DNA from 2 places in the Pseudoalteromonas sp. L21 genome. Region 2 is predicted to be linked to the other one. Evidence: predicted binding sites of a transcription regulator. Region 2 holds the regulator's gene; the other holds the start of a gene.
The links. Region 2 encodes LexA, which represses DNA repair genes until DNA is damaged. Its sites were predicted from a motif close to TACTGTATNNNNATACAGTA; they were not measured.
Positions count from the first base shown of each region.

Region 1: a site for LexA is predicted at 1,814-1,833, ahead of L3V41_RS02015 (YebG family protein). Genes of this name have one in related genera too.

Region 1 is NZ_JAKKCV010000001.1:433,766-437,981, forward strand. It holds gene L3V41_RS01995 (chorismate mutase) at 1-375, shown strand, start outside; gene dsbB (disulfide bond formation protein DsbB) at 506-1,024, shown strand; gene L3V41_RS02005 (DUF6170 family protein) at 1,024-1,326, shown strand; gene L3V41_RS02010 (helix-hairpin-helix domain-containing protein) at 1,344-1,637, opposite strand; gene L3V41_RS02015 (YebG family protein) at 1,887-2,192, shown strand; gene putP (sodium/proline symporter PutP) at 2,266-3,777, opposite strand; gene L3V41_RS02025 (HDOD domain-containing protein) at 4,153-4,216, shown strand, end outside.
Region 2 is NZ_JAKKCV010000008.1:32,927-37,142, forward strand. It holds gene L3V41_RS18395 (hypothetical protein) at 1-200, opposite strand, end outside; gene L3V41_RS18400 (hypothetical protein) at 358-738, shown strand; gene L3V41_RS18405 (hotdog fold thioesterase) at 744-1,184, opposite strand; gene lexA (transcriptional repressor LexA) at 1,346-1,963, shown strand; gene coxB (cytochrome c oxidase subunit II) at 2,476-3,618, shown strand; gene ctaD (cytochrome c oxidase subunit I) at 3,618-4,216, shown strand, end outside.

The DNA.
Region 1 (4,216 bases), on a different contig from region 2:
GGTCTAGAGGTTGTAAAAACAGGCCTGGCTAATCAAAGTGAAAACCATAGCCGTTTTATCGTTGTTGCACGTAAACCACTACAGGTTTCTAAACAAATACCAACAAAAACAAGCTTGATCATGGCAACCAAGCAACAAGCTGGTTCATTAGCTGATGCGTTAATGGTATTTAAGCATCATCAAATAAACCTTGTAAAACTTGAATCTCGTCCTGTACCCGGTAACCCGTGGGAAGAGGTTTTTTATGTAGACTTAGAGGCTAACCTAGATGATTTACATGTCAAGCAAGCACTCGAAGAGCTGAAAGAGCACACCCAATATATTCGTATTCTAGGCTGCTACCAAAGCGAGTCTTTACAAGCTGTCAGCGTTTAACGTAAAAACTAATCGTAACACCAAAAGGAGCTAGCAAGCTCCTTTTTTGTTACGAATATTCACCGCAGACACTTGCACCCAAGGCACTCCCTAAGCATAATCTTGAAAACACTTCAAAATTGGATTTTTCATGAATTGGTTAGCTGAATTAGCAAGCAAAAGAACACCTTGGGTTTTACTCGCTTTAACCGCATTTGTGTTTGAAATAACAGCGCTGTTCTTTCAATATAATATGGGACTTGAGCCCTGCATAATGTGTATTTACCAACGTTTTGCTATGCTTGGCCTTCTTGGCGCAGGTATTGTCGGCGCAATCAACCCACAAAGTACCCTATGTAGACTTATCGCATTTGTCACTTGGGGAATATCTTCAATTTGGGGCTACTTTATTGCCAAAGAACACATCGCGATGCAAAACAATACAGACCCGTTTGCATTTAGCTGTGCATTTGAACCAAACTTTCCAAGCTTCATGCCTCTACACGAATGGATCCCAAGCTTCTTTGCTGCAACAGGTGATTGTGGAAACATAGATTGGCAATTTGCGTCAATGAGTATGCCTGCGTGGATGGAAGTTATTTTTGCAGCCTATTCGCTTGTTTTTATCGCTGTTGTAGCGAGTCGTTTAGTAATTAAAAAGTCGTTGTAATGTTGTATTTTTTTTCTAGTCAAATTCCTGCTTTAAAAGAGTTTAAAGTAAGACAACGTCAGCAAATTATTGCTCTTGCACTTGCGCATTTAAGTCCTATACAGAAGATCATTTTATCGGTATGTAAACTTGTTTTTTTAGCGCCCCTGTTTTTAGGTTTAGCTTATTTTCAGGGCTGGTCGCTTGTGCCTTGGCTGCTACTAGCTGGTCTGAGCTATCCACTCATAACAACACCGATAGAAAACATGTTTGCGCTCCCTCATTTACAAGTAGCAATTAAAGAGTTTAAACAGGGCGAATAACCGCCCTGCTTACTTATTTAAAGAATAATTTTTCCTTCTAACTGCGAGAACACCTTTTCACCGATCCCTTTTACATCTTTGAGTTGTTCTAATGATTTAAAAGGCCCCTGCTGAGTTCGGTGTTCTATAATCGCTTTGGCTTTTGACTCACCCACGCCAGGAAGCAAAGTGAGTTGCTCAACACTGGCTTTATTTATATTCACCTTTTGCTGTTTAACTTGCTCAGCTCCTTTATCTTCAGCTGCGCTAATAGGTAAAGTGGGCAATAAAGTTAAGCCTATTGATAGAAAGAGACTTGATAATAGTTTCATATTTTCCTCCGTGATATCCATTATGGATAGTTAAGTTAATTGTCACCTAACGCTTATTGCATCCCTACCGTTTCTATAATGGTGACATCATTAAATAAACCTAAAACCAACCGCAATGTCAAATAATCACCACAAAAAATAGACTTATCAAACTTGCAAATTCCGCCACAAACGATTACTGTATATAAAAACAGTAATCAAAGTGGCGTTGCTACGCTACAAATGCCACGCTTAAATGCAGGAGAAATCATGGCTGTTGTTGTTAAATATGTTGTAGAAAGAAACGGAGTCGAGCGAATGACGTTTACTACTAAAAAAGAAGCTGACGCATATGACAAAATGCTCGACATTGCTGAATCACTAGAAATGATGCTTGAGAAAGTTGACGTACCACTTAGTGAGCAACAAATTGAATCTCTTGCACTTGAGATGGCAAAAGAAAAAGACCAATTTATGGCTGTTTTGAAAGGTGCTAAAGAGGCCCCTGTAAAACCTAAAAAAGCAAAATCAGCCACCGACAATGTGGCAGATATAAAAGAAAAAGCAGCCGGTTAAAAATAAAAATCCAATAAAAAGGGCAACTCTATGTTGCCCTTTTTGTATTTAATTAAAAGTGTTTAATTAAAAACTACAGTGATGCCTCAACGTCATCAAATAATTTAGTAATTTCTTCTTTAGGTTCTGCTGTACTTAAACTCACAGCGACTATCGCAATACTTGATAGAATAAACCCAGGCACTATCTCATAGATAATTGCACTTAATTTTTGCCCATCAATCGTAACGGGTGCATAAATCCAAAATAGAACTGTCGCAGCACCCACAACCATACCCGCTATAGCTCCCTGAAGGTTCATACGTTTCCAGTAAAGGCTGAATAAAACAAGTGGCCCAAATGCAGCACCAAAACCTGCCCATGCATTACTAACTAGGTCAAGAATTGAACTGTCGCGGTCATAAGCTAAGTAGATAGCAAACAACGCAACCAAAATAACACTAATTCGGCCGACTAAAACAAGCTCTTTCTGAGACGCACTGCGATTAAGATATATTTTATAGAAATCTTCTGTCAGTGAGCTTGAACACACCAATAGCTGCGACGAAATAGTACTCATAATCGCCGCAAGAATAGCAGCAAGTAAGAAGCCAGCAATCAGTGGATGGAAAATAAGCTCAGACAGCACTAAGAAAATCGTTTCTTTGTCATCAATCGGCATTTGGTTTTCCAGCATATAAGCGGCACCAAATAAACCTGTTAGCACAGCACCAATTGCCGATAATGTCATCCACGACATACCCACACGGCGCATAGTAGGCATATCTTTCACTGAGCGAACAGACATAAAGCGTACAATGATATGTGGCTGACCAAAATAACCGAGTCCCCACGCCATTGCCGAGATGATGGCAATTGTTGAGCCACCTGCAAACCAGTCCATCATATTAAGTGCATGAATTTCTGATTCTTTCGGTGAGCTTAATAATAAGTCATAGCGAGCATTTGCTAACGTATCCATAAACGGCTGGTCAAGCATAGTATAGGTCGCTATCGGTACTGCAAGCAGCGACACGAACATGATACAACCTTGCACGAAGTCAGTTAAACTAACTGCTAAAAAACCACCGAATAATGTATAAAGAACAACCACACCCGTTGTGATATACAAGCCCATCTCGTAACTCATATTGAATGAATTTTCGAACAGCTTGCCACCCGCAACAACTCCTGATGAGGTGTATAAAGTGAAGAATACGATAATAACAATAGCTGAAATTACGCGCAAAACATTTTTATTATCATCGAAGCGATTTGCAAAATAGTCTGGAATGGTGATTGAATCATTCGCTTTCTCTGTATACACGCGCAAACGTGGTGCGACGAGAAAATAGTTTGCCCAAGCACCAAGTACCAAACCTATTGCGATCCATACCTTACTTAAACCAAACAAGTACATTGCACCTGGCAGACCCATCAGTAACCAACCACTCATATCTGATGCACCTGCTGATAGCGCAGCGACACTTGGTGATAGATTACGACCACCTAGCATGTATCCCGATACATCATCTGTTGATTGTTTGTAAGCATAAAGCCCAATCCCCAACATTACGATGAAGTACAATGCTAACGAAATTATCATTCCTGTTTCCAAATTAGCCTCCAATTATTGATTAATGTTGGCTTTTAATCCGAATAATGACTCGCAAGCCATTTAATTTTAAGACATTATTGGGGTAAAAACCGATATCACTCACGACTATATCATGCTTCTACCCTCCAACTCCAATCTAGCCGATGGGTAACGGCTTTGATGCAATAAACACTTTGCTAACAATTTTTCTATTATTTAGACGCAAGTAATAGAATTCTATTACGATTTATCCTAGTCTTAGGATCTAAAATGAAATAATAAAACAACTTTCCCCGTTTCAGCTCTTTTAACTAATGCTATTTCAAACGCAATGCAATATATTGCGGGGAAAAATGATTTAACTGATGTGGATTTGCTTCAAATATGTACTTTTACGCTGCGCGCCAACCAATTCTAGATAAAGAAAAGAAACTTGTAGGCTATGAGC
Region 2 (4,216 bases):
GCATCAATTGATGCCATGTAATCATGTACTTTAAATGGATTACTGAGGCTGCGTTTAGCTAAGTGTTTGCCATGTACTTTTTCAAGTGGAATGGCGCTCATTACCAAGCCACCCAGCAGCCAAAAAAAGATTTGTATGGCGAGCAAGTAACCTAACCATTTATGCACTTTGCGGGCATATTTGAACATACGTTTATTCATAGAAAACCACTTGTTATTTTTGTATAGGCGCTATTGTAAAAGCTTAAATTAGGCTGCCAATGCGGCATAATGTCGCATTAACTGTATTCTAGATTTGGTATATAGACAAAACTGCGTTAAAGTTCCAATCGCTATTAATAGAGGGTAAAACGAAGGTATGTCGGAAATTCAATTTTTAAATGTAGACTTGGAGCTTGAATCAAAACACGATATAAGTGCACTGGTGGCTGATTTAAAGAAAAACGCCATGGTCTTACATTATGACAAAGATGAATATCGTCAACTTGCTCGTATTGAAGCAACAGCTGACATTAGCACGCCAGATAAAGCAATTAATCAATTATGCGAATTAATTGAGTCATGTTCACGCAATGCATTGAAACAGTGGCTTTCGTGTTCAAAACGAACATTTGATATTGGTTTTGAGTCAGGTGACTCGCCAAAATGTTTTAATCAAGCCCTGCACGCAGATACCTTATTACGTATTTCTGCCATTGGCGCAGGGCTCGAAATTACCATCTACCCGGTTCAGAGCTAAGCTCGCTATCTTCGTTCTACCACTGCTGCGGTCATACGTGATACGCAGCACAGTTCACCTGCCGCATTACTAATTTTAATTTCCCAAACCGATGTTCTTTTCCCTAGATGAATAGGGCGTGTAATTGCTGTAAGTACGCCTTTGCGTGATGCTTTGAGGTGATTGGCATTTATCTCTTGGCCGACACAATAAAACTTTTCGAAGTCAACAACAAAATTTGCCGCATAACTGGCCACAGTCTCAGCTAGCACAACATTTGCGCCTCCGTGTACCATCCCCATTGGATTATGGTGGGCTGGTATAGCGGGCATGGTGGCAACTAGGTAGTCATCACCAATTTCGGTTATTTCAATGCCCATGGTTTTCATTAAAGTTCCTTCACCTGTAATGCCTTGTGCAAATTGCTGGCATTGCTCCAAAGTGATTGGCTGATGCCAAATGCTCATGGTATTTCCTTAGCAAGCTAATTAAAGCTACTACCTTATTGCATATAACTGTGCTGTTCAATGTTAGTTTTGTAGCAAAATGAGGTGGCTAATTTAAATTTGCGATTTTCAGATAACTGTATATACTCACAGTTAAATGTACTGTATGGAAAACCAGTTGTATGCGCCCATTAACGAAACGCCAATCGCAAATATTAGAACTCATTAAAGTATTTATTAAAGATACAGGCATGCCGCCAACTCGTGCCGAAATAGCTCAAACGCTTGGTTTTAAAAGTGCCAATGCTGCTGAAGAACATCTTAAAGCGCTGGCTAAAAAAGGCATGATAAAAATGAAGCCTGGTGCGAGTCGAGGTATTCAGTTAGTTGAAGAAGATGAGCCAGAACAACTAGGACTCCCTTTAATTGGTCGTGTTGCCGCAGGTGAGCCAATTTTAGCGCAGGAACATGTAGAGAGCCATTGTCAGGTTGATCCATCTTTGTTTAAGCCCGCTGCAGATTTTTTACTACGTGTTAATGGCATGAGTATGAAAGATATAGGCATTATGGATGGTGATTTACTGGCAGTACACAGAACACAAGTGGCTGAAAATGGTCAAGTTGTCGTTGCGCGTGTTGATGAAGATGTGACTGTAAAACGCTTAGAAAAAGCAGGTCGAAAAGTCCTCCTACATGCAGAAAATGACGAGTTTGCACCGATTGAAGTTGATCTCGAACACGAATCTTTCAATATTGAAGGATTGGCAGTTGGCGTTATTCGTAATGCTGATTGGATGTAACGCTAATATACTTAAGTAACTTTAGTGTTCTCAGTCACGCTCGTTTTTTGTTTTGATGTATTGTACTGAGTAAGATGTTTCCAAAATGGTGCGTCAAACTGATTTAATTTGGTGCGACGCCGCTTTTTACCTATTTAGCATCGATTTGTGACCCCTTAGCGTTGCTGGGAGTCCATGTATAGCGCAGTTTTCCTTTCTTTTTGAGTTTTTGCTCTTCCCCTTTTTTACAAATAACGCTCTGATTATAGTTGTTATTTTTGCACCAAAATAAACATTTCTTAGATTAAAAACTTGCTTATTGTTCATTTTTTAACTAATTGGTTAATACATTGTGTTAACACCGTTTTACTAAAAAGACACAAAATAATGTGCTGTGGTGTTAAACGATGAGCTTGTATCAGATTTCTGTCGTGTTGGTACGTGTTTGCTCTTAACAATAAAAATACGAATGGGCACCTAGCTGTACGCCTTTTCGCTTTGCGTCTTGCAATAGCATTTAAAGGAGCTGTCACATGGGTAAAATGCGTTATGCCTTGTGGCTTATATTAGTGTCTCTACCGCAGTTAGCATTGGCAAATAGTCAATTTAATATGCGTAAAGGGGTAACTGATATAAGTAATAATGTTTATGAGTTACACATGACGATATTTATTATCTGTTGTGTAATCGGCGTCATCGTTTTTGCGGTGATGTTTTGGGCTTTAATACATCATAGAAAATCAAAAAGGGCAAAGCCTGCCCAATTTCATGAAAGCACAAAAGTTGAAATTCTTTGGACTGCCATTCCGTTTGTGATTTTAATTGCCATGGCTGTGCCTGCCACAAAAACCTTAATCGCCATGGAGGATGCCTCTAAGGCGGACATCACCATTAAGGTCACGGGCTCTCAATGGAAATGGCATTACGAATATATGGGTGAAGATATTGCCTATTACTCGATTTTGTCGACACCAAAAGATCAAATAGATAACCAAGCTGAAAAGACAGCAAATTACTTACTTGAAGTCGACAAGCCGCTGGTTCTTCCTATCAATAAAAAAGTACGCTTTTTGATGACTTCTGACGATGTTATTCACTCTTGGTGGGTTCCTGATTTTGCGGTGAAAAAAGATGCAAATCCGGGCTTTATCAATGAAGCATGGACACGAATTAACGAACCTGGTGTTTACCGGGGTCAATGTGCTGAGCTGTGTGGTAAAGATCATGGCTTTATGCCTGTTGTGGTTCAAGCATTACCTGAAGATGAGTTTGCAACTTGGTTAGCTGATGCCAAGCAAGAAAAAGCGAATGCGGCAGCAGCGGATGCTGCATTACTTGATCAAACACTTGCGAAAGAAGAGTTAATGACACTAGGTGAGCAAGTCTACATGGCTAGCTGTGCAGCATGTCATCAGCCAACAGGTATGGGGCTACCAGGCGTATTTCCTGCGCTTAAAGGCAGCCCTATTGTACTAGGTGATGTTAAAGATCACATTGATATTGTGCTTCATGGCAAGCCTGGTACAGCAATGCAAGCATTCGATAAACAGCTTTCAATTAAGCAGCTTGCAGCTGTCATTACGTATAAACGAAATGCTTGGGGCAATGATACGGGTGATGTTATCCAGCCGAGTCAAATTCAAGCAGCAATTGATGCAGCAGCGGAGGCGAACTAATGAGTAACGTTATTAATGAGCAAGCCACTGAGCATGCGCATCACGACCATCACCCTGCTAAGGGTTTCAAGCGTTGGTTATATACAACAAACCATAAAGATATTGGTAGTTTATACCTCATTTTCTCACTAACCATGTTTCTAATTGGTGGTGCGATGGCAATGGTGATCCGCGCAGAGCTTTTCCAGCCGGGTTTGCAACTTGTTGATCCACACTTTTTTAATCAAATGACGACAGTACATGGTTTGATCATGGTATTTGGGGCTGTTATGCCTGCCTTTACTGGATTGGCCAACTGGATGGTGCCAATGATGATTGGTGCACCTGATATGGCTTTGCCAAGGATGAATAACTGGAGTTTCTGGATTCTACCTTTCGCCTTTTTAATCCTGTTAGCTTCATTGCTTATGCCTGGTGGTGGCCCTGCATTCGGTTGGACTTTTTATGCGCCACTGTCGACTACTTATAGTAACGATAATACAGCGCTTTTTGTGTTTGCTGTACATATCATGGGTATTAGCTCAATCATGGGGGCGATTAACGTTATCGTGACCATTGTGAACTTAAGAGCCCCAGGCATGACATGGATGAAGCTGCC